3 regions of the Weizmannia sp. WK01 genome follow, and region 3 is predicted to be linked to each of the others. Evidence: riboswitches for the same ligand, from Rfam matches in the RefSeq annotation. Region 3 holds a riboswitch; each other region holds the start of a gene.

Region 1 (10,271 bases), 840 kb from region 3:
GTTCGTTTAGTGGGGGACACGTTATAACCCTATCAGCTCATCGAATAGATATTCTTGCAACCGTGGCACAGTGCCCATATACAAACACCTTAGCTACAGTGAAAACGGTCTCACCACTATCTGCCCTAAAAATATTCCCCTTTGCCATAGCTGACGTTTTATCTTCTATTACCGGGTATCATCCGGTCATGATTAAATTGGTGGATGCGCCGGGGAAAGTAGCGATGATGGCTGTTTCTGACTACAAAAAGGTTTTTAAGTTGATGCCTGAAAATTTAAAGTTTGTGAATAAAGCCCCCGCAAGATCGGTTTTAGAATTCTTTAAATATTCGCCTAGTAGATACACTAAAAATATAGGAATACCGATATTTTATGCGGTTTGTCGGAAAGATACATTAGCACCTGCTTGGGCAACCATAAAGTGTGCAAAACGCTCCAAGAAAGCAACGATAAAAGAGTATGACTGTGGACATTTCGATATTTATTTAGGTGATTATTTTGAAAATGCAATAGTAGATTATATAGGCTTTTTTGATAAAATTACAAAAGGCTAGTTGGATAATCAAATGCAACAAGCTAAATAAATGAAAAAAACCATGATAAACCGTTTGCGATAAAAACGCAATCAATACGGGGGTTTATCTATGGTGAAGATTGCCACCCTTCGTGCAGAAGGAAATCCATGCAAGTAATCACTGATATGGTTGGCTGTAATAAAAATACCGTATCTCGGGAACTGAAGCGTGGTACAGGCAGCATTTGAGTCAACATTCTTTGGCTCTGTTTCCATATTTTACAAAAACTTAAAAGACGGACAATAAATCTCCTGTTGCACAAAATACGATACTATGATATGGTAAGAGTAATGTAAATGAATATTCATAATAATCTACTAGGGGCGCCGGGTTGGCTGAGAAGTACCCTTTGAACCTGATCTAGTTCGTACTAGCGAAGGGAAGTAGGTGATGAAATTACACCTGATGATTTGTAATTGATACACCCGCTTTCCGATGGAGGGCGGTTTTTTTATTTTGAGGATGCTCCTCCTGCCATTGCTCGGGGCAAAGGGTGAAACCAGCCTGCAAACCGCATTCGGCTTTCCGGTAAACAAGGAGGAATCATTGTTGAAACGATCTTTTACAGAAAGACTATATCAAAATGTCCAGCCGATTTGGGAGAAAAACCATAACCATCCTTTTGTCGTGGGACTGGGGAACGGAACTTTAGAAAGAGATAAATTTATCTATTATTTAAAGCAGGATTACGTATATTTAGTTGAGTACGCAAAACTGTTTGCCATGGGTGTTGTGAAAGCGGGTAACCTCGGCATGATGACGAGATTTGCTGCGGTGCTCCATGAATCGTTGCATTTTGAGATGGAACTGCACCGCCAATACGCTGCCGAGTTTGGCGTTACTCGGACGGATTTAGAAGCAACCCAACCAACGCCGATCAACCTTGCTTACACGAGTTATATGCTGCAAGTGGCCGCCAATGGAAGCTTGGCTGAACTTGTTGCCTGCTTGTTGCCGTGTGCCTGGGATTATTGGGAAATTGGGAAACTGCTAAAAGTAAATCATCGAGACACATTGGAGGCCAATCCTTACAAGAAATGGATCGAAACCTATTCTTCAGAAACGTTCGGCTCCGGAACGCAGTGGTTAATTGACTTAATGGACCAACTGGCAAGCGGAAAATCAGAAACGGAATTGGCAGTCTTAGAACGCCATTTTCAAATAGCCTCAAAGTATGAATACTTATTTTGGGATATGAACGATAAAAAACAAGACTGGCCGGTCTGATTTTCATTCACAACTAAAAAGGAGGGAAGGTTGGTTCTAATGAGAAAAACACAAAAAATAACAGCAACTGCAGTTATTGCAGCTATCACAACTGTATCCAGCAGCTTGATTTATATCCCGGTTGGTTTTGCAAAAATTTTTCCGGTACAGCATTTTGCCAACATACTCTCGGCTGTTTTGCTAGGCCCCGGTTATGCGGTTACGCAAGCTTTTATATCCTCGCTTTTACGTAACTTGCTTGGGACAGGGAGTATTTTTCCTTTCCGGGAAGCATGATCGGCGCGTTTTTGGCAGCTTATCTGTACGCGAAGACGAATAAGCTCATTTTTGCCTTTGTTGGGGAGGTTATGGGGACAGGCATTCTCGGTGCCTTGGCATGTTATCCCATTGTTGTTTTCTTACTCGGCCAAGCGTCAACGCTTTTCGGATTTATCCCTGCCTTCTTTTTAAGCTCTTTTGCAGGGGCCATTTTTGGCTATGTTTTGATAAAAGTTTTACAAAAAAATAAAGGGTGGGACAGAATGATCAATCATACCGTAAGCAACCGTAAGTTTTGAGCGAAACACCGGGGAGGAGTGAAGGCATTACCACGGCGCATACAGGATGCCAGCCATTGATAACCGGTCAAAATTTATGCCAGCAAAACCAGGCTCTTGAAAACAGCAAGCTGTCTTACGTTATTTTTATTCCTGTCCCGAAATCTGTGCCAGCAACATCAGGCTCTTGAAAACAGAGCCTGATGTTATTGGCATTATGACGGCACTCCGGCATAGTCTGAAACCTTCGCTGGCCGGATCCATTTGCCAACCGGCTCGCCTGTATACAGCCGCTATCCAGATTGAATACGAGCTTCCTCTTACATTTACATTTGAACGAAGCACCACGGAGGATTGAAGGCATTTGCCATGGTGCATACAGGTTGCCAGCCATTGATAACCGGTCAAAATCCATGCCAGCAAAACCAGGCTCTTGAAAACAGCAAGCTGTCTTGCGTTATTTTTATTCCTGTCCCGAAATCTGTGCCAGCAACAACAGGCTCTTGAAAGCAGAGCCTGATGCTGTTGGCATTATGACGGCACTCCGGCATAGTCTGAAACCTTCGCTGGCCGGATCCATTTGCCAACCGGCTCACCCTTGATACCACCGCCATCCAGATCAAATACGAGCTGTCCTCTTACAAAAGTTTTCGTAACCCGGCAATCAATTTTTCTGCCGATATACGGGCTGTGCTTATGGCGGTAATAGAGGTCTTCCGCACTTACCGTGTATGGCCGGTCGGGATCGAGAAAGAGGAGATCCGCATCTTTTGCGAGCGCAATTTCCCCTTTCGATTTTAAGCCAAAACGTTCGGCAGGGTTGGTTGCAATCATGCGCGTAAATTGCGTAATGGGAATATTGCGCTTTTTGACAGCCTCATCGAACATCAAATCGACATTATTCTGGCACCCGGTTATGCCGCCCCATACCTCAAAAATATTTCCGGTTTCGCTGTCCTTCATTACAGGCGGGCAAGGGGAATGGTCGGATGTCAGCATATCGATTTTTCCTTGTTTCAATCCTTCCCAAAGTTTTTCCTGCTCCGCTTCGCTGCGCAAAGGCGGGGAACATTTGGCAAGTGGGCCGATTTCCGCAAATTGGGCTGTTGTGATGGTAAAGTAATGGGGGCATGACTCAAGCGTGACATCCTGTCCTTCGTTCCGCACTTTCGTAATTTCTTCCACCCCTTCCGCACTGCTGACATGGACAAAATGCAGTTTGCACCCGGTTTGTTTCGCAAAATATAGCGCCCGCTTGATGGCATCCACTTCTGTAAATACAGGCCGTGTTGCAACATAATCAGCCGGACTTGTTTTCCCTTGTTTGATCATCTCCTCTGCTAACCCATCGGTAATGGCGGCATTCTCTGCATGAATCAATAAAATATGTCCCAGCTCGGCTAATTTTTTCATCCCCGCATAAAGCGTGTAATCATCTACATTTTTAAAGTCTCCCGGCAAATCGGTTCCGCAGCTGGCCATAAAACATTTATAAGCAACAACACCGCAATCGGAAAGTTCTTTTAACTGATCGAGATTACCTGGGACTAATCCGCCGTAAAAAGCGTAGTCCACATAGTTTTTGCCGGCGGCAGCGGCAAGCTTTTTTTCTAAAGCATCTTTTGTTGTCGTGGCAGGCAGCGCATTTAAAGGCATATCTACATAGGTTGTCGTTCCCCCGGCGGCAAGCGCCTTTGTTCCGGTTTCAAATCCTTCCCATTCCGTCCTCCCCGGTTCGCACATATGCACATGGATGTCGACCATTCCCGGCATCACATATTGGTCTGAAGCGTCATAAACTTGTTCTGCCGTTTCCTCAATTTTATCCGCAATTACAGCAATTTTTCCATTTTGGATGGCAAGATCAGCGATTTTAACGCTGTTTCTAAAAACAACTTTTCCATTTTTTATGAGCGTATCATATTTCATTGTGAATCCCCTCCCTGTGATTTGATTCGAGAACGACTGTGTTTTGAAAAATTGTATCCTTTTTAAATTTTGAAAACGGAAATGCGTATTTTGACAGAATGATATAGGCTAAACCAGCCGCAACAAAGCCGATGATCCATGCCAGTTCCACTTTTGCAAATGCGGCAGCCGCGCCAATTACTAATGAAATGACAGCCGCAGGGTTATAGCCGGAATAAGGCCCGTCTTCCGCGTACAAGTCGGCGATATTTACCTTTTGTTTTCGGAAGATGTAGTACTCAATCAATAGAATGGCTACAATCGGACCTAAAAACGCCGAGTAAGCCAGAATGAAAATGTCGAGCCCCTTTGCTGAAGAATCCCGGACAAGCACCCATGGAAAAGATGCAAAAGCAAGCAGCCCTGTAATGGTGACAGCATACTTAAATTTTAATTTCGTAAGCAATGTAATGACGTAAGTTGGTGGAATAATATTGGCAACCATATTCACCGAAACGGTCCCGATCACGATAAACGCAGACACGAAAAATGTAATATAAGGATTATCGACCACTGCTGAAAAAGCCTTTACAGGATTTGTAATTCCGGTAGCAGAAGCAAGCATGGCCCCCATCGTTAAAGCAAACCCGTATGCGATAAAGATCGGAATAAAATACAATAACCTTCTTTTTGTATGGCTGATCCCGGCTTTCAATTCTCTTGAATAATCCGCTGCACTTAAAAAGATGGCGGCATAATTGCCCATAAACGTCATGATAAAAGCAAAGAATGGCAGCCCCCACGTTCCTTTTGCATGCACCCATTTGTTTGCAATCGTGGCGCTATGGGATGTGAGAAGAATGCTGAACACATAGAAAAGTGCAGCTAAAATCACGACTGAAGTCAGGGCCTCCACCCACTTAATCGCATGAAAGCCATAGAGGGAGAGCGCAATTTGAAACAATTGGAGCACGATAAAGCAAACAGCCGCATTGTCAAAAGCTCCGCCCGTTGCAATTTTGGCCATTTCATTTAAAGCCGTGCCGCCAATCCAGCTTTGGTATCCGTACCAAACAATGGCAGGTATCCCGCGGCAAAGCGATGTGAATATCGAACCTTTTACGCCGAAGGACATTCTCAGCTGGACAACGTACGGAATGCCTGTTTTGTAGCCTAATCTGTCGTTCAATGAAAAGATGGTTGAAATAATACTGATGGCGATCAATGCCGCAGCAAAAGTTTGATAAATGTTTAATGTCGCCATCCCGGCCACAATCAGACTTGCACCAAGCGTAATATTTCCAATATTGACCCCGTCCCCAATCCACATAAAAATATAATTCAAAGGGCCAACTGTTCTGTCTGCATCTGTTTTCGGGATCAGGGAGGGATCCATACTCGCCTTCTTCTGCGGTTGCGGATAAGCACTTTCCAATTGAGTAGCCATTGCTTCAGCTCCTTTTCAATAGATTTACGGTAGTGAATTTGGAATGTTTCTTTTGATGTCGTTTAATATCACATATAATGTCATCTATATTTTTAATATAGCAAAGGATAAACGGTTTTTCATTAGCGATTTTGCACAATTCTTTATCTATTTATTATTCAAAATAGATAAAGTAGAACCAGTGTTGGTGTTTTCTTTGTTTTTTATGTAAGGTAACTTAACATGAATAGGAGGGAGAGCTGAAAGATTTTTTCTTGGTGAAAACAAAAGCTTGGGTTTGAGGAGACATCCTTTATCCAAATAATCGCTGCTGTAGGAAATGTAAAAACAGCAGATTCTGCACATGATTCAACCAGGATTTTTTAGCAAAAATGGTCACGGCCGGATTTGTATGGATGTTTTGCACCGAAAACTCGCCTCAGCAATTTCCCCATTCAGTGCTACCAATTTTGTTATAATAGAAATGCTAGGTGAGAGCCCAAAAATATCAGTGATCATTTCTGGTGAGCGAGGACAAATATTGTAAGCGGTTAAGTATAGAATGGTTTTTATATATTGTTGTGTTTACATCAAATCCATTTAGGAAAAGGAGCGTTGCGCATGTCCTATATCGTTGATTTCAAAAATGTGTCTGATGTTGGTCTAGAGTCTTCACCTGTTGCGAAGGCGCTAGCCGGTTTGCGTGCGAATGAGGCGCGCTATTTTATGAATAAATACAAACACGTATTTACTGTTTTGCCAGCTGCAGAAAGCGGAGAGACCCTAGAATATGTGAATAGGATTTTGAAAGAAGAACGCGGCATTGAATTTGCAGCCAAGCCATTGGAAACTTCGCGTTTTCAAGTGGAAAATATCCAATTTGCTTACGTCTTTTACGAGGATGGCCTCGTTGTCAATGTAATGTATTCCATAGATGATCCGAAGAAGCGGGCGGTTGGTTTTAAACTTTCTGAGGGGATGGAAGTACCAAAGGAATTAGAAGGGAAATTTAAATTTGCCAGACAAAAGTCAAAACTGGCCGGCACCATACGGGGGTCATTTTTTGTCATAAAAGGCGAGTATTAAAAGCAATAATCTGGACGAGCTTGCTGGACGAGTCAGAACAGGCCAAAAGCTGATTCGTCCGGCAAGCTTCGTTACTTTTCGTTCTTCAAGGACGTAAACTATTCTATCAACTGCCATCTACATAACCAATGCCACATTTTCCATCACTTTTTATTAATTTCATTTGTTTTTTCAACTTAACTGTAAGATATTCCAATTTCCGCCCAGCTGAGAAAAACTCCCCATTCTAGTCGTGCTGTTTTAGTTGATCCTTCAATTAAGCAGCCCAATTTTGCACATAGTCTTCTGAACTGATTGCGCTTACATGTTTTAACATTTGTTATATGATGAAAATGTAGGAAGGAGGAACAAATGGGAGTGAAAAATATGGGCGCTTCCAAGAAAAAGCTCATTTTAAACTACTTAGCACATCAAGAAGGATACACATCTGTTGAAGATTTATCAAGCACCTTTAAAATTTCCAAAAGAACGGTCTATTATATTTTCAACGCTCTAAATAAAGAATTGCTTGCAAAAAAAATGGAGCCCATTCAAAATGTCAGGAATGAGGGCTACTATCTAAAAAAAGAAACGAAAGAAAAAATACTTAAAACAGAGGATGCCATCGAAGAATCAACACCGATTAAATATTCAAAAGATGAAAGATGCAACATAGATATTCTGCTTAGTTTAATCAGTACGAAAAAAGTTACCCTTGAAGGGCTGTCTGAACTTGAAAATATCTCAAGAAATACTGCTATAACAGATATTGATCGGGCCAGAAGCCTGCTTAAAAAGTCCAACCTTGCCCTTAAAAATGATCCTAAACACGGCTACTGGTTAAGCGGAAAAGAAGAAGATATCCGTTGGTGGTTTCATGAATTTATTAGCAATCACTCAAATTTGTACAAAAAAATGATAAGCAGTGAACATTTTCAACACTTCATCGATTGCAAAGCTGAAAATCAATTTATACGTGGAACCGGTGCATGGTTAGAAGATGTAGAAAGATTGACGGGAAAACATTTTTCGGACGACGCTATAAACATTTTATCGGTTTATATCCCGTTTGTTATTCAGCGAATTAAAAAGAATAGAACAGTCGGACCATTAAAAGAATACGAATTAAATGTTCTGAAAACGTACCCTGAATACGAACTGGTTTCGCAGCTGTTAAAGTTATTTGATATTAATCCTGAAGTATATGAAAACGAAATCTTTTATATAGAAACACTTCTTTTGAGCAGCCAGATCAATTTTATCAGTTCGGAGTCCAAATATGCACCGCAAAAATTTACCGGATTGGATACGGTCGTTGAAAAAGTGATTTTACGTTTTCAACAAATATCCGGCATCAATTTCGATAATATTTATGAATTGAAAAAGAATCTGTACGTGCATCTTCTTGCTTGTTACTATCGGGTGCGCTATGGTGTGAAGTATCAAAACAGGCTGTTAAAGGAGATCAAAAAGAATTACGGGAATGTATTTTCATTTACAAGATTCTCCATTCAGCCTTTTGAAGCCTTTTGTAAACATTCTATCAGTGAAGATGAAATCTCGTTAATCTCGATTTATTTTGGTGCGGAAATTGATAAACAAAGAAAAAACTGGCCTACAAAAGCAGTTCAAAAAGTTTTGCTTGTCTGCAGCAGCGGTGTTGGAACTGCAGCCATCTTGAAACAAAAACTTCAATCGTTGTTTCCATTTGTAAGTTTTGAAGGTCCAATCACAGAGCGAGAGTATTTAAAACAATCGGAAATACAGGAAAACCTGGTGATTTCCACGGTAAACATTCCGGAAAAAAATAAAAAAGTCATTACAGTTCATTCCATCCCGGATCATCAGGATTTAAAAATACTCACCAAAAATCTTGTTCAATTTGATATTTATCGAAATGAACTTGTCTCATCTATTTTGGATGTTGTTAGTGATTATGCGAAGATTCATGACTTTAATGGCTTAACACAAGGATTAATTCAGCTGTTTAATAAACCAAACTTCAAGAGTGGAACAGGAGGGATCTATCAGCCAATGCTGAGTGAGCTATTAACTGATCATACAATTCAAGTTGTAAAAAATGATGGCCTCGATTGGATGAAAGCCATTCAAAAGAGCGCAAGCCCGCTCTTAATGGAGGGCAAAATTAACCAGGAATATATTGATGCCATGATAAACGTTGTCAATCAGCATGGGCCGTTTATCAATATTGGCAGAGAAATTGCCTTGGCGCATGCACGTCCCGAAAATGGTGTCAAGCACTTAGGAATGTCACTGTTGAAGCTTGATAAACCGGTTGATTTAGTAGATAAAGAACATCCGGTTAGGATTTTTATTACTTTAGCAGCCATCGATAATACGGCCCACTTAAAAGCATTATCCGAGCTTGCAACATTGCTGGGGAAGGAAGAAAAATTAGAGCAACTTTTACATGCGAAAACGAAAGAAGAAATTTTATCCATTATTACAGAGGAGGAGAATATTCAATGAAAATTGCAGCTGTATGCGGATCAGGTTTAGGTTCCAGTTTCATGATTGAAATGAACATCAAGTCGATTTTAGATCAATTAGGGATTAATCAGGATGATATTGAAGTGACTCACTTCGATATGGGAAGTGCTACCCCGGATTCTGCAGACCATTTCTTTGTCGGCCAGGATTTAGCTGAGGCAACTGAAAAACTTGGAGCCGAGAAAGTAACAGTATTAAAAAGTATTATTGATAAAAATGAATTGAAAGAAAAAGTGGTTCAATTTTTGCAAGAATCCGGTCGTTTGCCTGAATAATTCATGGATAAGCAAAAAATTCGTGCATGGATGCGTTTTTATCCAGATCTAACCAAAGATGAATGAACAAAGCATTATTTTTTCATTCAGACAAATTGAGGTGACGAGATCATGAAAGATTTTTTAAATGTATTAATTGGTATTGCCAGTACGCCGGCACTTCTTGTTGCTTTAATTGCCGTTATCGGTTTAATCCTTCAAAAGAAATCGATCAGTAACATATTGCTGGGCGGTATAAAGACGTTTGTAGGATTCCTGGTTTTAACAGGGGGTGCGGGTATTGTACAGAATTCTTTAACACCATTTGGGGAAATGTTTAAACATGCTTTTTCCGTTCAGGGTGTTGTCCCAAATAATGAGGCGATTGTAGCCCTTGCCCTCACAAAATATGGTACACCGACAGCATTGATTATGCTGGTTGGCATGATTGTCAATATTTTCATTGCACGGTTTACGAGATTTAAATATATCTATTTAACAGGGCATGCGACTTTATATATGTCCTGTATGATTGCGGTCATTATGACGGTATCCGGTTTTACATCCGTACCCTTAATCCTTTTAGGCGGATTGATTCTCGGAATGGCAAATGCCTTGTCACCGGCTATCGTGCAGCCATTCATGAAAAATGTTACTGGTACAGATGAAGTTGCACTTGGACATACCGGTAATTTTGGATACATGATTTCAGCTGTTATTGGTAAATTTTTCGGAAATCAAAACCATTCAACAGAAGATCTTAAAGTCC
Region 2 (10,271 bases), 920 kb from region 3:
ACCCCTTTTGCCGCCGCTTCCGGAAGACAGCGACCCTTTTATCTTAAAAATTGCGCGGCAGGTTGCGGATTTATACGGCGTGCAGCTTGCCCCGTGCAAAGTCATTGTTGACAGCGAAATTCCGCTTGCTCGCGGGCTTGGCAGCAGCGCCTCAGCCGTTGTGGCCGGCATTGAACTTGCCAACTTTGCCGGAAATCTCAGGCTTTCGCTTGCAGAAAAGCTGGACATTGCCACCCGGATCGAGGGGCATCCGGATAATGTCGCGGCATCCCTGTTCGGCGGGCTCGTTGTTTCAGCCGAGCAAGGGGACGGACGAGTCGAAGTCGTGCCGTTTTTTGACATTATGGCGGATTTGCTCCTGTTTATTCCCGATTATGAGTTAAAAACGGAAGATGCGCGCAAAGTGCTTCCTGATTTTTATGCACGGAAAGAGGCGGTAAAAGGAAGTGCGGCCAGCAATCTTTTTATTGCGGCGCTCATAAGCGGCCAGTACGAACTGGCCGGAAAAATGATGGAACAGGACCGTTTTCACGAGCCGTACCGGACAAAATTGATCCCCGAATTTTTGGAGATCCGCCGGCTGGCTAAATCACTCGGCGCGTACGGGACGGTCATTAGCGGCGCCGGCCCGACGGTTATTTCGCTTGTGCCGTCCGGGCAGGCAGAGGCCATGGCAGAAACGATCCACGCCCATTTTCCGCATGTGCTGGTTGAACCGGCCAAAATTGACCGGACCGGCCTTTCCGTCGAAAAATATGCGGCATCCAATATGCTGAACTTGTAAAAAAAGGTTTGGAGCATCTCCAAACCTTTTTTATTTCCCCAAAAATGAGGCAAGTTCTCTTAACAGTTCATCTTTGTCTTTTTTCAACGCATCCGAAGAGAGCATCTCCCATTTCCGCGGGCGCGGCAAATGCACCTTCAATTCGTGAATGATGGCGGACGGCTGCTGCGACATGACAAAAACACGGTCCGATAGCAGCACGGCTTCATCAAGATCATGGGTAACCATAAGAATCGTCTGGTTTCCTTTCTCCCATGATTCGAGCAGCCAGCGGTGGACATCCATTTTAGTAAAAGCATCGAGCTTCCCGAACGGTTCGTCTAGCAGCATAACCGGTTTTTCGCATAAATACGTGCGCAAAAAGCTGATCCGCTGCCGCATGCCGCCGGAGAGCGAGGCGGGATAGTGGCCGGCGTAATCCTCAAGGCCAAACTGCCGGAGCACCTCCATCCCCCGCAAAACCCGTTCCCGTTTCCGCACCCCTTTTATTTCAAGCGGCAAAACAATGTTTTGCAGTGCCGTCCGCCAAGGCAGAAGCAAATCCTGCTGCGGCATGAAACCGGCGGCATCCTGAACCCCATCCGGTTTGCCGTCAAGCAGCACTTTGCCGCCATTCGCCTTTTCAATCCCGGCAATGATATTTAACAGCGTGCTTTTTCCGCATCCGCTCGGCCCGATAAAAGTACAGAATTCACCTTTCCGGATCGTTGCGGAAATGCCTTCCAGCACTTTTTTCCCGCCAAATGTTTTCGTAATACCTTCCAATTGCAAATACGTCATGGCCGGTTTGGAAGAAATTCGTTTGTGTAGGCAGCCTTGATGTTGATTTTTTTCTTAATGACTTTATGGTCATAAAGGAAGTCCATATAACGGCGCCACACTTCTTCCTTCTGTACCCCCCATTCCGCGGCATCGTCCTGGTACTTCGTGCTTAGCCACTTCTGGCTGGCGCGGACAAGCCCTTTATTTGTATCCGGCACGTCCTTAATCAGGATATCGGCGGCCTGTTCCGGGTGCTTGATTGCAAATGTATAGCCTTGAGCCGTAGCCTTCATAAAAGATTTGACAAGAGGTTTATCCCCTTTGGCCAGTTTTTCGCTTGTAATGATGACCGGGCTGTAATAATCAAGCGCAGGGTCGAGATCTTTGACCATGATAAGATTCAGTTTTTTCCCGCTCCGCTCTGCCTGGATGCCGTCCCAGCCGTAATAAATCCATTCAAAATCCGCTTCACGCCCGATTGATTTGAAAAAATCCGTCTGGCCGAGCACAATATTTTTTACTTTGCTGTAGTCGGCGCCATATTTTTCCATGACCGTTTTGATGACGGCTTCTTCAGACGGCGAACCCCAGCCGCCGTAACGTTTTCCTTCAAAGTCTTTCGGAGAAGTGATGTTGTCTTTTTTCAAAGAAGCAAAGCCGGAAGTATTGTGCTGGATAATCGCGGCAATGGACACAATCGGAATTCCTTCCGTCCTTGCCGTGGTGACATTTTCCTGATAACTGACCCCGAAATCCGCTTTCCCGGAAGCCACCATTTGTTCAGCCGTAATATTGTCCCCCGGCTGGATGATTTTCACATCCAGGCCCTGCTTTTGAAAATAGTGTTTTGTTTTAGCTACATACAGGCCGGTATGATTGGTGTTCGGAAACCAGTCCAGCACAACCGTCACCTTTTGCAGCGCTTTTTTGCTGCTTTCCTTCTGCCCGCTTCCGGCGCATCCGGCAGCAAGCAGCAACATGGCCGCCTGCAAGATGATTAACATTTTCTTCATTGATGATCTTCCTTTCGGTATACCCATGGTGCGGATAGCCTTTGCAAACATTCAACAGCGCCGTATAAAAGAAATGTGAGCCCAATGATGACAGCAGAGATAGCAAACAGGCGGGCCGTCATAAAAGATTTCGTCGCCCTTGTCAGCATGACGCCGAGCCCTTCGCTTGCGCCGAGCCACTCACCGATAATGGCACCCATCACACTATATGTAACGGCAATTTTTAAACCGGAAAAAAAGTAAGGGAGCACAGCCGGAAATTTGACTTTCCGGTATAGCTGCCATTTTGAAGCATGCATGGTCTTTAACAGTTTCACCAAGTCATCATCCACCGTTTGAAACCCTTCCAGGATGCTCAATGCCAGCGGGAAAAAGCAGATTAAAATGACCACAATGATTTTTGACTGGAGCCCGAATCCGAACCAGACGATTAAAAGCGGCGCAATTGCCACAATCGGAATCGTTTGCGAAACGACCAAAAGCGGCCGGACCAGCATCCGGAAAACGGGAACCATATCCATAAAAACGGCAATCGCTGCGCCAATCACAATGGAAAAGGCTAGTCCGATCAATACTTCTTTTGCAGTTTGCCAAATATTGGGCCAAACCATCCATTGCAGGCTTTTCAATTCCTGCCATACTTCCGTCGGTTTTGGCAGCATCCATTCACTGATATGAAAGCCGGCCGTTACCCCTTGCCAGACGAAGAGCAAAAAAATGAGCCAGGCAGCCGTGAGCGCCGTGTTAACGAACCGGCTGCGGCGTTTGTTCGCGATATTTTGCAATTTTTTCATCCATTGTCACCCCGGTGCTTGGCCGGTAATGGATTTTGATCGATGTGAGGACATCAATCGCACCGGCTTGAACGCAAGCATCCTGCGCTTTTTTGATGATCTCAAGCAGCTCGTCAAGATCGCCTTCCATCGTCGTTTCCATTGCCCCGACTTCATAACGTACGCCGGCATTTTGGACGACTTCGATCGCGCGGTCGACGACACCGTATAAGTCATCACTTTTAATATGCGGAACAACTGAAAAAGAAACCGTTACTTGATTCGATTTTTCCATCAAATTCTCCTCCTTTTTTTCAAATAAAAAAGCTTTCATTGCATGCGCAAGAAAGCCTGTCCATCCAAAACATGCCGAAACATGCTTCAATATGAGACTCCCTACGCTGGCATTATCCAGATCAGGTGAAGGGTCGATGCAAAGCGGCATCCTCTCAGCCAAACCGGCTCCCCTGCTTTTTTTCCTTGTAATTTTATTGTAACATGAAAGCCATCCTTTTTGGCAAAAAATTTTCAATAGGATGGTGCGGTGCGCAAGCCGGCCTTTGCCTGCCTTGGTAAAGATTGGGGCGTTAAGATAGCGGGGATTTTTGACGGCCTTCCTTAACATAGAACGCCTCTACGTTAAGATAGCATGTCTTTTTTTCGGACTTCCTTAACATAGAGAGTTCTACGTTAAGATAGCGGAACTTTTTGCCGGCATTCCTCAACATAGAACGCCTCTACATTAAGAAAGCGGGCATTTTTTTCGAGCTTCCTTAACGTAGAACGCCTCTACGTTAAGGAAGCGGGACTTTTGGGCAGCCTTCCTTAACATAGGACGTCTCTACATTAAGAAAGCATGTCTTTTTGTCGAGCTTCCTTTCTATGTTAAGATAAATCCTGCTTTTTTCACCCTTCCTTAACATAGAACGCCCTACGTTAAGATAGCGGGGATTTTTGGTCTCCTTCCTTAACGTAGAGTGACTCTACGTTAAGGTAGCGAGGATTTTTCGCGGCCTTCCTTAACGTAGAGTTCCAACCCGTGCGTAAGTAACGCCGCTTATTCATGCTTTAAAGGCAAGGGTTTCCCTGCATGCCAACCCAAAGTTCCGACTGTTCGAGCGCATAAGCGACATCCAGCAGCCAATGTTCATTTCCTTTCGGCGCAACCAGCTGTACCCCTAAAGGAAGCCCGGCCGCTGTTACATGAACCGGCAGGCTGATCGCCGGCTGCCCGGTTAAATTGGCCAGCTGCGTAAACGGGGAAAACGTTAAGCTCGGTTCAAACATATCATAGACAAGTGCCTGCTGCTTTTCTTTCGGAAGTCCGGTAACGCCAAACAAGCGATCCCGCTCTTTCCCGGTTTGGGTAAGTTCCCCGATTTTCGGTGCCGGAAACGCGGTTGAAGGCGTGATATACAGGTCATAAGTCTCATGGAAAGCAGCCATTTGTGCTGCGGCTTTATCCCACTCCGCAAGGCTCTTTGCGTATTCCGCCGCCGTGACATTTTTCCCGGCAGCATACAAGACCCACGAAACCGGCTCCATATCTTTTTCCGTAAGCGGGCGTCTAAGTGCGCTTTCCAAATCCGAAAGTTCCGCCGCCATTTCCCCGCAGTTCATTAAATAATAGTTTTCCATCAGCCGCCTGCCGTCAACACCGTTTTTGGCTTCTTCCACAAGATGGCCCTCCTGCTCCAGCCATTTTGCCGTTTTATAGACAGCCTGTTTTGCATCGCGGCTGACAGGCGTCCCGACCGGCGATTCAACCGAAAACGCGATCCGGTATTTTTTCGTTCCACTCCGCTCTAGTTCCTTTACATATCCCGGAAAAAGCGGCGTTTGAAAAGCAGCGGCGGGCTCTACCGTTTGTAGCACATCGAGGAGCGCTGCACTGTCTCTGACTGTTTTTGCCAGCACAAAGTCAATAGCCGCCCCTTGCCATTGCCGTCCACGGCCCGGCCCGACCGGTGTCCTTCCCCTTGTCGGCTTTAATCCTGTTAAACTTGTAAAAGAAGCTGGGATGCGGATCGATCCGCCGCCGTCACTTGCACCGGCAACCGGTACCATCCCGGAAGCCACCGCAGCCGCGGAACCACCGCTTGATCCGCCGGGTGAAAAATGGGGATTCCACGGATTGCGCGCCGGACCATAAAGTTCAGGTTCCGTAATATTTTTTAATCCAAATTCCGGTACGTTTGTATGTCCGAGAATGATAAACCCCGCTTCCTTCAATTTTGCCGTAAAAAAAGCATCTTCTCTGGCACGGTTTTGCTGGAGCAGTTTTGATCCGGATGTGAGCAGCTCGCCCTTTACTGCCTGAGAAAGGTCTTTCAGCAAAATCGGCACGCCGGCAAATGGCTGCTCATCTGTACGGAGCGTGGCCGCTTCCTTTTTTGCTTTCTCAAACCGTGTCCGGATGACGGCATTTAAACGCCTGTTTGTTTTTTCAATCCGGGCCATTGCCGCCTCAAGCACTTCTTCCACACTTACTTCTTTTCGCTTTACGAGTCCGGCCAGCCCTGTTGCATCATACGATAGATATGCAGATTCTTCCATCTCTCTCCCTCCATTTAATTCTATATTGACTGAATTTTATGGAGATGTTAAAACCTATGAAACTCGTTTAACCCTTTTTCTACCGGGTAAAAATGCACTATCACCATTAGGAGGCAGATAGAGATGGCAAAAGAAGTAGTTGGTATTTACACAACGTTGCAGGAAACGATTGACGTAGTAGACCGGTTGACCGCACAAGGCTACAGCACTTCCAATATTTCTATTATTTCAAACGGGAATGATGGAACTTTATTGAAAAAGCAGACCGGCGCAAATGTGGACCACACCACCACTGTCCAGGATGAACAAAACAGCTCTGTCTGGGAGAAAATCAAAGGGTTCTTCAAGCCGGACTATTATGATGAAACGACAAGAAAACTGACCAATCTGGATCTCCCGCAGGACGAACTGGACCGCTATTCGACTGAAATTGATGCCGGACACTATCTTGTGCTCGTAGACAATGATGCTTCTGCCCTCAATGAAACGGCCGCTCCCAGAACAGCCGATCCTGCCACAGAAGTTTCCGGCCAAACAACGGCATCCGGGTTGAAAAACGAATTTGGCGAAAACTACTCAACGTCGCAAGAGAAAAGGTAGATGTTCGCGAAGAAGTGCTGGATGTCGAAAAAAACCCTTGCATTTAAAATTTTTGCCAAAGCTGTCAGTATCCATTTTGCTTATTGAGTAAGCCCCAAATAGGCCGGCCGCTAAGTTTAAAAGGGCAAACCCGCACGGAAAAGGCGGGTTTGCCCTTTTTCTTTACGTTGATGAGGAAGGATCAGGCGTAACAGGCAGAATCGTTTTAGCGATCGACTGGTCGAGCGCTTCAAATTCCTCTAAAGAAATCGTGTTGTAAAGTTCTTTCCTCGTCTGCATGTCGGAAAGGGCATTTTTTTGCGTGCCTTCGTTTTTGATTTTTTCAAACACCCTTTCATAAGCTTTTGCGGCAACGCGCAGCGAAGTAACCGGATAAATGACCATCGCGTATCCCATTTCCTGAAATTCTTCCGCCGTATAATACGGGGTTTTACCGAATTCGGTCATATTGGCAAGGAGCGGCGCTTTTATTTTTTTCGCAAACAGCCGGAATTCATCACGGGACTCGAGCGCTTCCGGAAAAATCGCATCCGCCCCCGCTTCCACATACGCCTCAGCTCGCGTCAAGGCGGAATCCAGCCCTTCGACGCCTCTTGCGTCCGTACGTGCGACAACTACGAGGTGCGGTGCCACACTTTTGAGCGCCCGGATTTTTTCGCGCATGTCGGATGTCTCCACAAGCTGTTTGCCGTTTAAATGCCCGCATTTTTTCGGAAGCTGCTGGTCTTCAATCTGAACAGCCGCAACCCCTGCTTCAACCATTTCGCGGGCGGTGCGGGCAACGTTCAGCACGCCGCCAAAGCCGGTGTCAATGTCAACAAGAACCGGTAAATCGGTGGCACGCACGAGATCGCGTGCACGTTCCGCCATTTCCGTCGATGTGATCATGCCAAGATCCGGAATCCCTTTGCTCGCGGTATAGGCAGCGCCTGATAAATAAAGCGCCTCAAACCCTGTGTTTTTTGCAATGAGTGCCGCCATTGCATCATGCGCGCCGGGGATTTGCAAAATGCCTGGCGCCTGTATGCGTTCCTTAAACCGTTTGGCAAGCGCCTCCTGTGAAGACGGGTGATTGACAATCCAAACCATGGTGCAACATCCTTTCTACAAGGTGAATAAATTGACGAATTCATGAACGGCCATTTTTTCAAGCGCTTCTCCCGCAAGGCAGGCTTCTTTGATCCTTTCCTGCTGCTTCGCGGAATAGTGGGTGGCGATATTATCCGAAAACTTGGTGATAATTTTCGGGATCGCTTCTTCCCTTCTGAAGCGGTGGCCAAGCGGATACTCGACTTCCACATTTTCAGTTGATGTGCCGTCTTCAAAAAAGACTTGTACGGCATTCGCGATGGAACGTTTATCCGGATCAAGGTAATCGATGCTGTATTGTTTGTTTTCAACAACTGCCATTTTTTCCCTCAATGCATCAATGCGCGGGTCAGCGGCGACTGCGTCTTCATAATCGTCCGCCGTAATATTGCCTTTGATCAGGCCGACAGCCGTCACATACTGGATGCAATGGTCGCGGTCAGCAGGGTTATAAAGCGGCCCTTTTTTATCAATGATGCGGATGGCAGATTCATGCGTTGTAATGGTAATATGCTTGATTTGATCCAGTTTCCCGGCGACAACCGGATGGAGTTTAACTGCGGCTTCTGCTGCCGTCTGTGCATGGAATTCTGCCGGATACGATACTTTAAATAAAACATTTTCCATCACATAGGAACCGAGCGGGCGGGCCAGTTTCAGTTCTTTCCCTTTGAACATCACGTCCTGGAATCCCCACCCGGGTGCGGAAAGCGGCGTTTGATAACCCATCTCCCCTTTCATCGCAATCAGCGCAAGCGCCACGCCCCTGCTGGTTGCATCGCCGGCCGCCCATGATTTGCGCGAACCGGTATTCGGCGCATGCCGGTATGTGCGCAACGGGCCGTTATCAATCCAGGCGTGGGAAACGGCGTTCATGATTTCGTTTTTCCCGCCGCCGAGCATTTTTGTCGCAACAGCAGCTGTAGCCACTTTGACAAATAAAACATGGTCAAGCCCGACGCGGTTCAAACTGTTTTCCAAAGCAAGCACACCTTGGATTTCATGGGCTTTGATCATGCCCTCGAGCACATTGCGCACTTTTAGCGGTGCTTTCCCGTTGGCAACGCGCGTCCGGCTCAAAAAATCCGCAACAGCAAGGATGCCGCCGAGGTTGTCGGAAGGGTGCCCCCACTCCGCCGCGAGCCACGTATCGTTATAATCGAGCCAGCGGATCATGCAGCCAATATTAAACGCCCCCGCAACCGGATCGAGCACATAGGAAGTGCCCGGCACATGCGTCCCGTTCGGCACGGTTGTACCCGGAACGATCGGACCGAGCATTTTTGCACACTCCGGAAAACGGAGGGCGAGAATGCCGCAGCCGAGCGTATCCAAAAGCCCGTAACGCGCAGTCTCAAAAGCTTCGGAACTCGTAATCTCTTTGTCTAGCACATAACGGGCAATTTCTTCTATCAGGGCATCCCGCTCCCCTGTTTTTTCATTTACAGCTGTTGTACCGGCCAATTTAAACATTCCCCTTTCCAAACTTCATCTGCAGTGCAACACCGGGTCCTTAAGACAGCGTTTTACCCCAGCTTTTTGTTCACTTTATCTCTTAATGGTCCCGCCTTTTTAAAACCTCATCTTGCGAATGCAAGCCATCCGGTCGCAGGCCTTTTTAAAACTTAATCTTGCGGATGCAAACCGCGCGGGCCTTTGTATTGGACGCGCGGACGGAACAGGCGGTTGTTTTCATGCTGCTCCATCACATGTGCGCACAGCCCGACCGTTCTTGAACTGAAAAAGATCGGCGTATAAAGCGGAATCGGAATGCCGAGCATCCAATAAACCGGGGCTGCATAATAATCGAGGTTCGGATAGAGCCCTTTTTCCTGCGCCATGATTTTTTCCCCGGCTTCGCACATTTCAAGCAGCGAATGATCCCCTTTTTCCGCACAAAGTTCTTTCAGCGCTTCTTTCATCATCAAGGCGCGCGGGTCCATCTTTTTCATGTAGACGCGGTGGCCGAACCCCATTACTTTTTCTTTGTTTTTCAGTTTCGTATAAAGCATTTCTTCAAATTTTTCCACCGTGCCGGCTTCTTTCAGCATCTCCATCACCGCTTCATTGGCGCCCCCGTGCAGATGGCCCTTGAGCGATGCCACTGCGCCTGTTAACGCCCCGTATAAATCGGACAAGGTGGACGCAATGACCCTTGCCGTAAAAGTCGAATTCGGCAGTTCATGTTCGCTGTACAGGACAAGGGAACGGTCGAAAATCTTTTCTTCCTTTTCCGAAGGGACTTTCCCGGTGATCATGTACAGGAAATTGGCGCTGTACGACAAATCCTGCCGCGGTTCAACCGGGTCCTCGCCATTTAAAAGATGGTAGCTGTTTGCAACAATGTTCGGCACATTCCCGAGCAAATGGTATGCACGGTTTAAATTGGCTTTACGGGAGCGGTCCAGCAGGTTTTCATCATACCCCGCCAGCGCTGAAACCCCTGTACGGAGCGCATCCATCGGGTGGGTGGATGCCGGCAATAGCTTCAAAATGTCCAGCACGGCGTCTGGAATCCGGTAGTTTTTCTTTAAACTTTCTTCCAACGCTTTTTTCTCGGCATCATTCGGGAGCGTGCCTTCAAGAAGCAAATGCACGATGTCCAGATAGCTTTTCGTTTTCGACAACTCAATCAAGTCATACCCCTTTAAAACGATCTCGCCTTGGGCCGTGTCAAGAAAAGAAAGCTCCGTT
Region 3 (10,271 bases):
CAGCGCCTATCGGCTAGCGTATTTCTACGCTTTCTCCCTACGATAAGTCAACATCGGCTCGCCTTTAGGGGCTCGCCGTGTTTCCTTTATCTCAGTCGAAAGCTCCGAAATCCGTACGCCGATGAGCGAGGCGCTTCCGCTTTTCGTGGTTAAGTCCTCGATCGATTAGTATCCGTCAGCTCCACGCGTCGCCGCGCTTCCACCCCGGACCTATCAACCTGATCATCTTTCAGGGATCTTACCAGTATAAACTGTGGGAAATCTCATCTTGAGGGGGGCTTCATGCTTAGATGCTTTCAGCACTTATCCCTTCCGCACATAGCTACCCAGCGATGCCTTTGGCAAGACAACTGGTACACCAGCGGTGCGTCCATCCCGGTCCTCTCGTACTAAGGACAGCTCCTCTCAAATTTCCTGCGCCCGCGACGGATAGGGACCGAACTGTCTCACGACGTTCTGAACCCAGCTCGCGTACCGCTTTAATGGGCGAACAGCCCAACCCTTGGGACCGACTACAGCCCCAGGATGCGATGAGCCGACATCGAGGTGCCAAACCTCCCCGTCGATGTGGACTCTTGGGGGAGATCAGCCTGTTATCCCCAGGGTAGCTTTTATCCGTTGAGCGATGGCCCTTCCATGCGGAACCACCGGATCACTAAGCCCGACTTTCGTCCCTGCCCGACTTGTAAGTCTCGCAGTCAAGCTCCCTTATGCCTTTACACTCTGCGAATGATTTCCAACCATTCTGAGGGAACCTTTGGGCGCCTCCGTTACCTTTTAGGAGGCGACCGCCCCAGTCAAACTGCCTGCCTGACACTGTCTCCCACCCCGGTAAGGGGTGCGGGTTAGAATTTCAATACAGCCAGGGTAGTATCCCACCGATGCCTCCGCCGAAGCTGGCGCTCCGGTTTCCAAGGCTCCTACCTATCCTGTACAAGCTGTACCAAAATTCAATATCAGGCTGCAGTAAAGCTCCATGGGGTCTTTCCGTCCTGTCGCGGGTAACCTGCATCTTCACAGGTACTATAATTTCACCGAGTCTCTCGTTGAGACAGTGCCCAGATCGTTACACCTTTCGTGCGGGTCAGAACTTACCTGACAAGGAATTTCGCTACCTTAGGACCGTTATAGTTACGGCCGCCGTTTACTGGGGCTTCAGTTCAGAGCTTCGCCTTACGGCTAACCCCTCTCCTTAACCTTCCAGCACCGGGCAGGTGTCAGCCCCTATACTTCGCCTTGCGGCTTCGCAGAGACCTGTGTTTTTGCTAAACAGTCGCCTGGGCCTATTCACTGCGGCTTCCCGGGGCATACACCCCAAAAAGCACCCCTTCTCCCGAAGTTACGGGGTCATTTTGCCGAGTTCCTTAACGAGAGTTCTCTCGCTCACCTTAGGATTCTCTCCTCGCCTACCTGTGTCGGTTTGCGGTACGGGCGCCTTTCACCTCACTAGAGGCTTTTCTTGGCAGTGTGGAATCAGGAACTTCGGTACTAAAATTTCCCTCGCCATCACAGCTCCGCCTTGGCGCGAAGGATTTGCCTCCGCACCGGCCTAACTGCTTGGACGCGATCAACCAGTGTCGCGCTTGCCCTATCCTCCTGCGTCCCCCCATCGTTCAAACGGTGAAGAGGCGGTACAGGAATATCAACCTGTTGTCCATCGCCTACGCCTTTCGGCCTCGGCTTAGGCCCCGACTAACCCTGAGCGGACGAGCCTTCCTCAGGAAACCTTAGGCATTCGGTGGAAGGGATTCTCACCCTTCTTTCGCTACTCATACCGGCATTCTCACTTCTAAGCGCTCCACCGGTCCTTCCGGTCCGGCTTCAACGCCCTTAGAACGCTCTCCTACCACGGACACCATACGGTGTCCATCCGCAGCTTCGGTGATACGTTTAGCCCCGGTACATTTTCGGCGCAGCGTCACTCGACCAGTGAGCTATTACGCACTCTTTGAATGATGGCTGCTTCTAAGCCAACATCCTGGTTGTCTAAGCAACGCCACATCCTTTTCCACTTAACGTATACTTTGGGACCTTAGCTGGCGGTCTGGGCTGTTTCCCTTTCGACCATGGATCTTATCACTCACAGTCTGACTCCCAAGCATAAGTTTTTGGCATTCGGAGTTTGTCTGAATTCGGTAACCCGATGAGGGCCCCTCGTCCAAACAGTGCTCTACCTCCAAAACTCTTCGCTTGAGGCTAGCCCTAAAGCTATTTCGGAGAGAACCAGCTATCTCCAAGTTCGATTGGAATTTCTCCGCTACCCACACCTCATCCCCGCACTTTTCAACGTGCGTGGGTTCGGGCCTCCAGCAAGTGTTACCTTGCCTTCACCCTGGACATGGGTAGATCACCTGGTTTCGGGTCTGCGGCCTCATACTCTTTCGCCCTGTTCAGACTCGCTTTCGCTGCGGCTCCGCTTCTTCAGCTTAACCTTGCATGAGACCGTAACTCGCCGGTTCATTCTACAAAAGGCACGCCATCACCCATTAACGGGCTCTGACTACTTGTAGGCACACGGTTTCAGGATCTCTTTCACTCCCCTCCCGGGGTGCTTTTCACCTTTCCCTCACGGTACTGGTTCACTATCGGTCACTAGGGAGTATTTAGCCTTGGGAGATGGTCCTCCCGGATTCCGGCGGGATTCCTCGTGTCCCGCCGTACTCAGGATCCACTCGGGAGAGAACGAAGTGTCAGTTACAGGGCTTTTACCTTCTCCGGCAGGCCTTTCCAGGCCGCTTCACTTAACCTGTTCTTTTGTAACTCCCATATGAGTGTCCTACAACCCCGGAAGGCAAGCCTTCCGGTTTGGGCTGTTTCCTGTTCGCTCGCCGCTACTTGGGAAATCGCAATTGCTTTCTCTTCCTCCGGGTACTGAGATGTTTCAGTTCCCCGGGTGTGCCCTTCCTGCCCTATGGATTCAGGCAGGAATCCTGTCCGATTAAAGACAGGGGGTTTCCCCATTCGGAAATCTCCGGATCAAAGCTTACGTATAGCTCCCCGGAGCATATCGGTGTTTGTACCGTCCTTCATCGGCTCCTAGTGCCAAGGCATTCACCGTGCGCCCTTTCTAACTTAACCATAAAAAAGTTTAAATCCAAAAATAAGCGATTCTCGGTTTACTTGGTTTGTTTCTCCTATCCGGTTTTCAAAGAACACATACTGAAGGATTGAACCTTCAAAACTGAACAAAACGGAAACGTCAAACTTAATTGTGGAAAACGAAGTTTTCCTTAATTTCCTTAGAAAGGAGGTGATCCAGCCGCACCTTCCGATACGGCTACCTTGTTACGACTTCACCCCAATCATCTGTCCCACCTTCGGCGGCTGGCTCCGTAAAGGTTACCTCACCGACTTCGGGTGTTACAAACTCTCGTGGTGTGACGGGCGGTGTGTACAAGGCCCGGGAACGTATTCACCGCGGCATGCTGATCCGCGATTACTAGCGATTCCGGCTTCATGCAGGCGGGTTGCAGCCTGCAATCCGAACTGGGAATGGTTTTCTGGGATTGGCTTAACCTCGCGGTCTCGCAGCCCTTTGTACCATCCATTGTAGCACGTGTGTAGCCCAGGTCATAAGGGGCATGATGATTTGACGTCATCCCCACCTTCCTCCGGTTTGTCACCGGCAGTCACCTTAGAGTGCCCAACTGAATGCTGGCAACTAAGGTCAAGGGTTGCGCTCGTTGCGGGACTTAACCCAACATCTCACGACACGAGCTGACGACAACCATGCACCACCTGTCACTCTGTCCCCCGAAGGGGAAGGCCCTGTCTCCAGGGAGGTCAGAGGATGTCAAGACCTGGTAAGGTTCTTCGCGTTGCTTCGAATTAAACCACATGCTCCACCGCTTGTGCGGGCCCCCGTCAATTCCTTTGAGTTTCAGCCTTGCGGCCGTACTCCCCAGGCGGAGTGCTTAATGCGTTAGCTGCAGCACTAAAGGGCGGAAACCCTCTAACACTTAGCACTCATCGTTTACGGCGTGGACTACCAGGGTATCTAATCCTGTTTGCTCCCCACGCTTTCGCGCCTCAGCGTCAGTTACAGACCAGAGAACCGCCTTCGCCACTGGTGTTCCTCCACATCTCTACGCATTTCACCGCTACACGTGGAATTCCACTCTCCTCTTCTGCACTCAAGCCTCCCAGTTTCCAATGACCGCTTGCGGTTGAGCCGCAAGATTTCACATCAGACTTAAGAAGCCGCCTGCGCGCGCTTTACGCCCAATAATTCCGGACAACGCTTGCCACCTACGTATTACCGCGGCTGCTGGCACGTAGTTAGCCGTGGCTTTCTGGCCGGGTACCGTCAAGGCGCCGCCCTGTTCGAACGGCACTTGTTCTTCCCCGGCAACAGAGTTTTACGACCCGAAGGCCTTCTTCACTCACGCGGCGTTGCTCCGTCAGACTTTCGTCCATTGCGGAAGATTCCCTACTGCTGCCTCCCGTAGGAGTTTGGGCCGTGTCTCAGTCCCAATGTGGCCGATCACCCTCTCAGGTCGGCTACGCATCGTTGCCTTGGTGAGCCGTTACCCCACCAACTAGCTAATGCGCCGCGGGCCCATCTGTAAGTGACAGCCGAAGCCGTCTTTCCTTTTTCCTCCATGCGGAGGAAAAAAATATCCGGTATTAGCCCCGGTTTCCCGGCGTTATCCCGATCTTACAGGCAGGTTGCCCACGTGTTACTCACCCGTCCGCCGCTAACCTTTTAAAAGCAAGCTTTTAAAAAGTCCGCACGACTTGCATGTATTAGGCACGCCGCCAGCGTTCGTCCTGAGCCAGGATCAAACTCTCAGTAAAGATGTTTGATAAAAGCTCAAAAAGAATTTGACGTTTCGTTTTGTCCAGTTTTCAAGGAACAATCGCTTTGTTTTTCAGCGAATCAATTATTATACCAAAATATCAATTCGCTGTCAACATCTTTTTTTAAACCCGTTTTTTAATCATCTAACGGGCCAGCTCATATATCATATCACTTATTCGTAACTTAAGTCAATATGATAGAGCAAGGTAATGTTTTCCATCTTTTTTTAGATCCCTGCTCCATAATATAATGAAGAAACAGGGATCTATGCTGCGAGTTAAGATGGCGGAACGGCATTGAACTTCCTCAGTTACATACGTACCGGTCATTTTCAGGGAACCGCAGTACTCCTTCGTATGTTTACATTGGAGAAAGCTGTCACAGCTGCCGCTTCTTTTATCCATTCCCTTTTTTCATCCATAATTTTCGGAATGCTTTTTGCCAGTCGCCGGCAAGTGCCTTTACACTTAAAATTTCTTCTATCGCATCAAAATTTGTTCTATCATGGTATCTGATTTTATTGATATGCAGAATGGAAAGCTGTTTTTCCCCTTTTTCAAGCAGGATAAAGCTGTCATTTTTCCGGACAAAGCCTTCCTCAAGCACACGCATATAGAAGCCGGACCAACCGGTTTCAACAATGTCGGCAGGAAAACTGTCCAATCCATGTTTCGCAGCAATTTTATAACAAGGCTCCCGCGGCTGTGATACCTGCACAATCGCTTCCCCCATTTGAAAAACATCACCGATATGGATATCTGCTTCCGAGCATCCCGAGAGCGTAATATTTTCGCCAAATGCCCCCGGCTCAAAAGTTCGGTTAAATTTCTCCCCCCATACTGGAAAATGATCACCAACATACACGCAGACTGCTTTATCCGCTCCGCCATGATGAACAAGGTCCGCCTGCTTGTCCCCTTCAAAATTTTCTTTTGCCAGATATACCGGGCCCTCCTGCGGTATTTTAAAAATGCCGCTCTGCACCACTTTCTGTTTATAGGTAAGCGCCTTTGGTTTGCCTGTATTTACCGAAACAACAACACCGTCCGCCATCACGTTCGCTCCTTCCCCAAATTGCTATCTAAATTTTACCATCCTTTGCGTAAATTTTGAAAAACATTTTAAGAAAATCCCGCGGGTCTCCCGTTCAGCTTTCCGAATTCGCTGTTTTCAATCCTTTTGCAGAAAGGTTTCTAAAATTTTTATCGCTTCATTATTTTATCAGAATGTTTGTTTGTATTTTATCACAAGAACAAAAGTTTTATCAATCAAGATATTGAAAAATTCTCGCAAAAAATTCACCGCCATTCAGCCTGCTTGGCACCAAAAAAGCCAGGCTCCTACACCCGGCTTATCTTGATTCCATTTTTAAACTGTCAAAAGGCGCAGGGGGGTTTACGCCTTCATTATAAAGTGAGTTCCCTTTTCAACAGGGCAGCTGCCGCTTCCGCATCTTCCGCGCCTGCAATGGAAGAAATGACGGAAACGCCGTCTGCCCCTGCTTCTATGACGCTTTTTGCATTGCCCGGCCCTATGCCGCCAATTCCGACAATTGGAATCCGGATGCCATTTTGGCGGATTTCGCGAATGACGGTTGTCCCTTTCGCCGCTTTCGCATCTTCTTTCGATTTCGTCGGAAAAATGGGGCCAACGCCAAGATAATTCGCGCCTCCGTTTGCTGCCTGCCTGGCTTCCTCCAACGTATAGGCCGAGACGCCAATAATCTTATCCCCCAACTTTTCCCGTACGGATGCCAGCGGTTCATCTTCCTGCCCGACATGCACACCGTCAGCATCCAGTTCCAAAGCAAGTGCAATGTCATCATTTACAAGAAAAGGAATCCCGTTTTTTTGGCATACCCACTTCAATTTTTCACCAAGCACTTTCTTTTCTTCGCCTTTTCGTGCACCTTTTCCTTTTTCGCGGTATTGAAAAAGGGTGACGCCGCCTCTGATGGCGTTTTCCAGCACTTGTTCCGGCGGCAGCGTGCAGTTCGGGCTGCCCATAATAAAATACAGTTTCAATGCGTCACGCAAATGTTCGCCTGTCATCGGTTATTCATTCTCCTTTTTTGGTAGGCCCAATGGTTCGTCGGCCCGTGCCCATGTCCAATTTGAATGCCGTCTTCGATCGCCGCGGTAATGAATGCTTTTGCTGTCGACACAGCAGCAAATATATCCGCGCCTTTTGCCAATTCTGCCGTAATCGCCGAAGAAAACGTACAGCCGGTGCCGTGCGTATTTTTAGTTACGTATCTTTTCGCTGTATATTCGTAAAAGTTCGCCCCGTCAAAAAGCAAGTCGCTCGAAACTGGGGAAGACTCATGATGTCCGCCTTTAATGAGACAATACCGGGGACCGCAATCCGCAATGATGCGTGCCGCTTCCTTCATATCATCAGTATTTCGGATGGGCATTCCTGCCAGTTTCTCCGCTTCCGGAAGATTCGGCGTCACAATGAAGGCGAGCGGAAGCAGCTGGCTTTTTAAGGCTTTAACCGCTTCCTTTTGCAAAAGGGTTTCCCCGCCCTTTGCAATGATCACCGGGTCTACAACGAGTTTTTCCCAGTGGTAGGCTTTGATTTTTTCCGCGACCACTTCGATGATGCCGGAATCAAACAACATGCCGGTTTTTAGTGCATCTGTCCCCATATCTTCGGCAATGGACGCCAATTGGCGGGAGACTGCTTCGGGACCAAGCGGAAATACCCCCTGGACCCCGCGTGTATTTTGTGCCGTCACCGCGGTAATCACGGACATGCCGTATACTTCTAATTCCTGAAATGTTTTCAAGTCCGCCTGGATGCCGGCACCGCCCCCGGAATCAGAACCGGCAATCGTGAGTGCTTTTTTCATGATGTTCACCCTTCTTTCTTTTCAAAAGAGGCATATTTTTGGATTTCTTCAGCTCCTATTTCTGCCAGCTGGTCTAAAAACGCCATTTGAAAACTGCCCGGCAAATCCCCGCCTGTTTTTTCTCTTGCGATTTCCGCAGCAGCGCCGTAAATCGCAAGCGCCGAAACAGATGCCTGGACCGGATCTTTCTCAACAGCGAGAAAAGCGCCGCAAACCGCGGACAAAAGGCAGCCTGTCCCGGTGACTTTTGTTAAAAGCGGGTGGCCGTTATGTACGAGATAAAGGTTTGTACCGTTTGACACCGCATCCGTCTTGCCACTTACCACGATCGTAGTATGAAGCGTTTTTGCCGCTTTTAAAGCGAGTTCGCCCGTATCCAGGCCGGTATCTCCTGCATCGACGCCTTTTACTTTGGCATCTATTCCGATCAGATTGGCGATTTCTCCGGCATTTCCCCTGATGGATGTGAAGCGGATTTCTTTCAGCAATTTTTTTGCCGTTTCTGTCCGGTAACGGGTTGAACCGGCAGCTACCGGATCAAGGACGACCGGAACGCCATTTTCATTTGCAGACTTTCCCGCCAAAATCATTGCTTCGACGGCTTTTTCGTTCAAAGTGCCGATATTTAACACGACCGCATTTGCCGCTTTCGCCATATCGGCAACTTCTTCCACCGCATCGGCCATTACCGGAGATGCGCCAAGTGCCAACAGCCCGTTTGCTGTAAAATTAGCCACCACAATATTCGTGATATTATGGATAAGCGGATTGGCTTCCCTGATTTTTTCAAGCAGTTCAATTGGTTTTTCTTTTTCCATTTCCATTCCCTCCTTCAATAAAGTACAATTGTCTCTCATTTACTCGCGTATTCTCCAAATTTCACAGGCATTTGATTTACACCTAATCGTTGTCATACCTCTAAATGGGGATTTTCTTGCAGGGTAAGGTCCATCCGCCTAATCCATTACAAGTCCGCCGTCAACGACGAGATTTTGTCCGGTTACCGCCCTCGCCCATGGCGATGCAAAAAACAACACGGCATCCGCAACGTCTTCCGGTTCTGTCACCTTTTGCAGCGGAGTAGTTTCCTGAATCAATTGAAAAACCGCTTCAGATGTGGCTGCACTTGCATCCGTCGTTTTCAGAAGGCCGCCGGATACCATATTAACGGTAATGCCATATTGCCCCAGATCTTTCGCCATGCTCCGGGTGAAGCCGAGGAGCGCTGCCTTGCTCGTATTGTAATCATGGTAGGCGACAACCGGATTTTGAAACAGGTTTGTGCCAATATTGATCACCCTGCCGAAATGCAGCCGTTTCATTTCCGCAAGGCCGGCCTGTATGGTATTTAATGCGCCGCGAACCGCACCTTCCATCTGCAAGCTGTATTCCTCCCACGAAATTCGGGAAGCATCGTGCCGGGATTCCGGATCAAAGCGGAAATGCACGAGGGCATTATTTACAATTGTCGTGACAGGCCTGGAAAAATAAGCTTCGGCCTGCCGGAACATCTTTCTTACCTGCGCCGGATCCCTTACATCCGCCTTCAGGGCAACCGCTTTTTCTCCTAAAATATTCTGAAGATCCTTTGCCTTCCCCTCACTCTCAAAATAGTTGATGACAACGCCCGCCCCTTCTCTTGCAAAAGCTTTTACAACTGCTTTGCCTAACCCCCTGCTTCCGCCTGTGACGACAACCACCTGCTCATCCAGTTTCATTTGTCCCACCCCTTCCCATGCAAAAAAGCCAGGCCCGAAAAGACCTGACTTCATCAGCAAGAAATTTTTTTACAAATTCCTACTTTCCTACGCCGGTATGATCCGGATCAGGTCCAAAGGGTTGAAAAACGCCGGTTTTTCTCTCAGCCCGCCAAATCCGGGCACCCCTAGTAGTTTGAAAGATTATTTTTAGCTATTATATCCTTTTTCAATGAAGATGTAAAGTTTACAATCTTTTTAAAAAAACATAACTGACTTTATCATAATCCATTTTTTCTTCATAAAACCGGTGGGCATCTTTTCTTTGCAGGCCGGATGACAGAGATACAATGCCGTATCCGTTTTCGCCAGCCTGTTTTTCCACATACGCCAAAAGCCTGGCGCCGTATCCTTTTGATCGGTGCACTTCATCCGTCACCAGGTCGTATACCCAAATGAACCGCCCGTTGTACAAAGTAATCATCGGCATATACCCGGTTACCGCCACAATGTTTCCGCCATCTATTACAGCGGCCATCTTGTAATCCGATGTCTTTGCCGCCGCCTCCACCAGCTGGAGATCGTTTTCTTCGTCCAAATGTTTCCGCAGCTGTTTCATCACCGGAAACGCCGCTTTCCACTCTTCCCGGGTTGTAAGTTCTTTTATTTTCACCTGTATACCCCTTCTTTGTCTAAATGGTAATGCATAATGATCAATTCGCCCTTTTTCCCCATCATCCTGTCCCCTTCATCCACAAACCCGGCTTGTCTGTATAAATTTTGGGCAGCAAGATTTTCCGCATTCACCCCAAGGACCATTTGCTCTATTTCCGGAAAATGGGTACAGACAAAATGGGGCAGCTGTTTTAAACATTGCCTGGCGTATCCTTTTCCCTGCTGGTGGAAATCGGTTGAAAAA

Evidence for each region. Region 3 has a riboswitch for thiamine pyrophosphate ahead of OF158_RS08090 (3-oxoacyl-ACP reductase). Riboswitches for the same ligand answer to the same signal wherever they lie in the genome.
Region 1: another riboswitch for thiamine pyrophosphate. It lies ahead of tenA (thiaminase II); the one in region 3 lies ahead of OF158_RS08090 (3-oxoacyl-ACP reductase).
Region 2: another riboswitch for thiamine pyrophosphate. It lies ahead of OF158_RS03775 (MTH1187 family thiamine-binding protein); the one in region 3 lies ahead of OF158_RS08090 (3-oxoacyl-ACP reductase).

The regions. Positions count from the first base shown of each region.
Region 1 covers NZ_CP109616.1:902,376-912,646, forward strand. The annotation lists gene OF158_RS04090 (alpha/beta hydrolase) at 1-554, shown strand, start outside; TPP riboswitch at 885-974, shown strand; gene tenA (thiaminase II) at 1,011-1,802, shown strand; partial or broken gene thiW (energy coupling factor transporter S component ThiW) at 1,842-2,359, shown strand; gene allB (allantoinase AllB) at 2,870-4,267, opposite strand; gene OF158_RS04110 (NCS1 family transporter) at 4,257-5,693, opposite strand; gene OF158_RS04115 (DUF8821 family protein) at 6,294-6,758, shown strand; gene OF158_RS04120 (BglG family transcription antiterminator) at 7,110-9,227, shown strand; gene OF158_RS04125 (PTS sugar transporter subunit IIB) at 9,224-9,523, shown strand; gene OF158_RS04130 (PTS ascorbate transporter subunit IIC) at 9,635-10,271, shown strand, end outside.
Region 2 covers NZ_CP109616.1:820,151-830,421, reverse strand. The annotation lists gene thrB (homoserine kinase) at 1-784, shown strand, start outside; gene OF158_RS03790 (ABC transporter ATP-binding protein) at 815-1,564, opposite strand; gene OF158_RS03785 (ABC transporter substrate-binding protein) at 1,561-2,559, opposite strand; gene OF158_RS03780 (ABC transporter permease) at 2,556-3,353, opposite strand; gene OF158_RS03775 (MTH1187 family thiamine-binding protein) at 3,304-3,627, opposite strand; TPP riboswitch at 3,709-3,811, opposite strand; gene OF158_RS03770 (amidase) at 4,401-5,888, opposite strand; gene OF158_RS03765 (YflT domain-containing protein) at 6,012-6,488, shown strand; gene prpB (methylisocitrate lyase) at 6,651-7,577, opposite strand; gene prpD (2-methylcitrate dehydratase) at 7,593-9,050, opposite strand; gene mmgD (citrate synthase) at 9,203-10,271, opposite strand, start outside.
Region 3 covers NZ_CP109616.1:1,741,371-1,751,641, reverse strand. The annotation lists rRNA gene OF158_RS08120 (23S ribosomal RNA) at 146-3,078, opposite strand; rRNA gene OF158_RS08115 (16S ribosomal RNA) at 3,244-4,797, opposite strand; gene OF158_RS08110 (MOSC domain-containing protein) at 5,198-5,854, opposite strand; gene thiE (thiamine phosphate synthase) at 6,208-6,852, opposite strand; gene thiD (bifunctional hydroxymethylpyrimidine kinase/phosphomethylpyrimidine kinase) at 6,849-7,655, opposite strand; gene thiM (hydroxyethylthiazole kinase) at 7,661-8,473, opposite strand; gene OF158_RS08090 (3-oxoacyl-ACP reductase) at 8,612-9,373, opposite strand; TPP riboswitch at 9,441-9,552, opposite strand; gene OF158_RS08085 (GNAT family N-acetyltransferase) at 9,600-10,025, opposite strand; gene OF158_RS08080 (GNAT family N-acetyltransferase) at 10,022-10,271, opposite strand, start outside.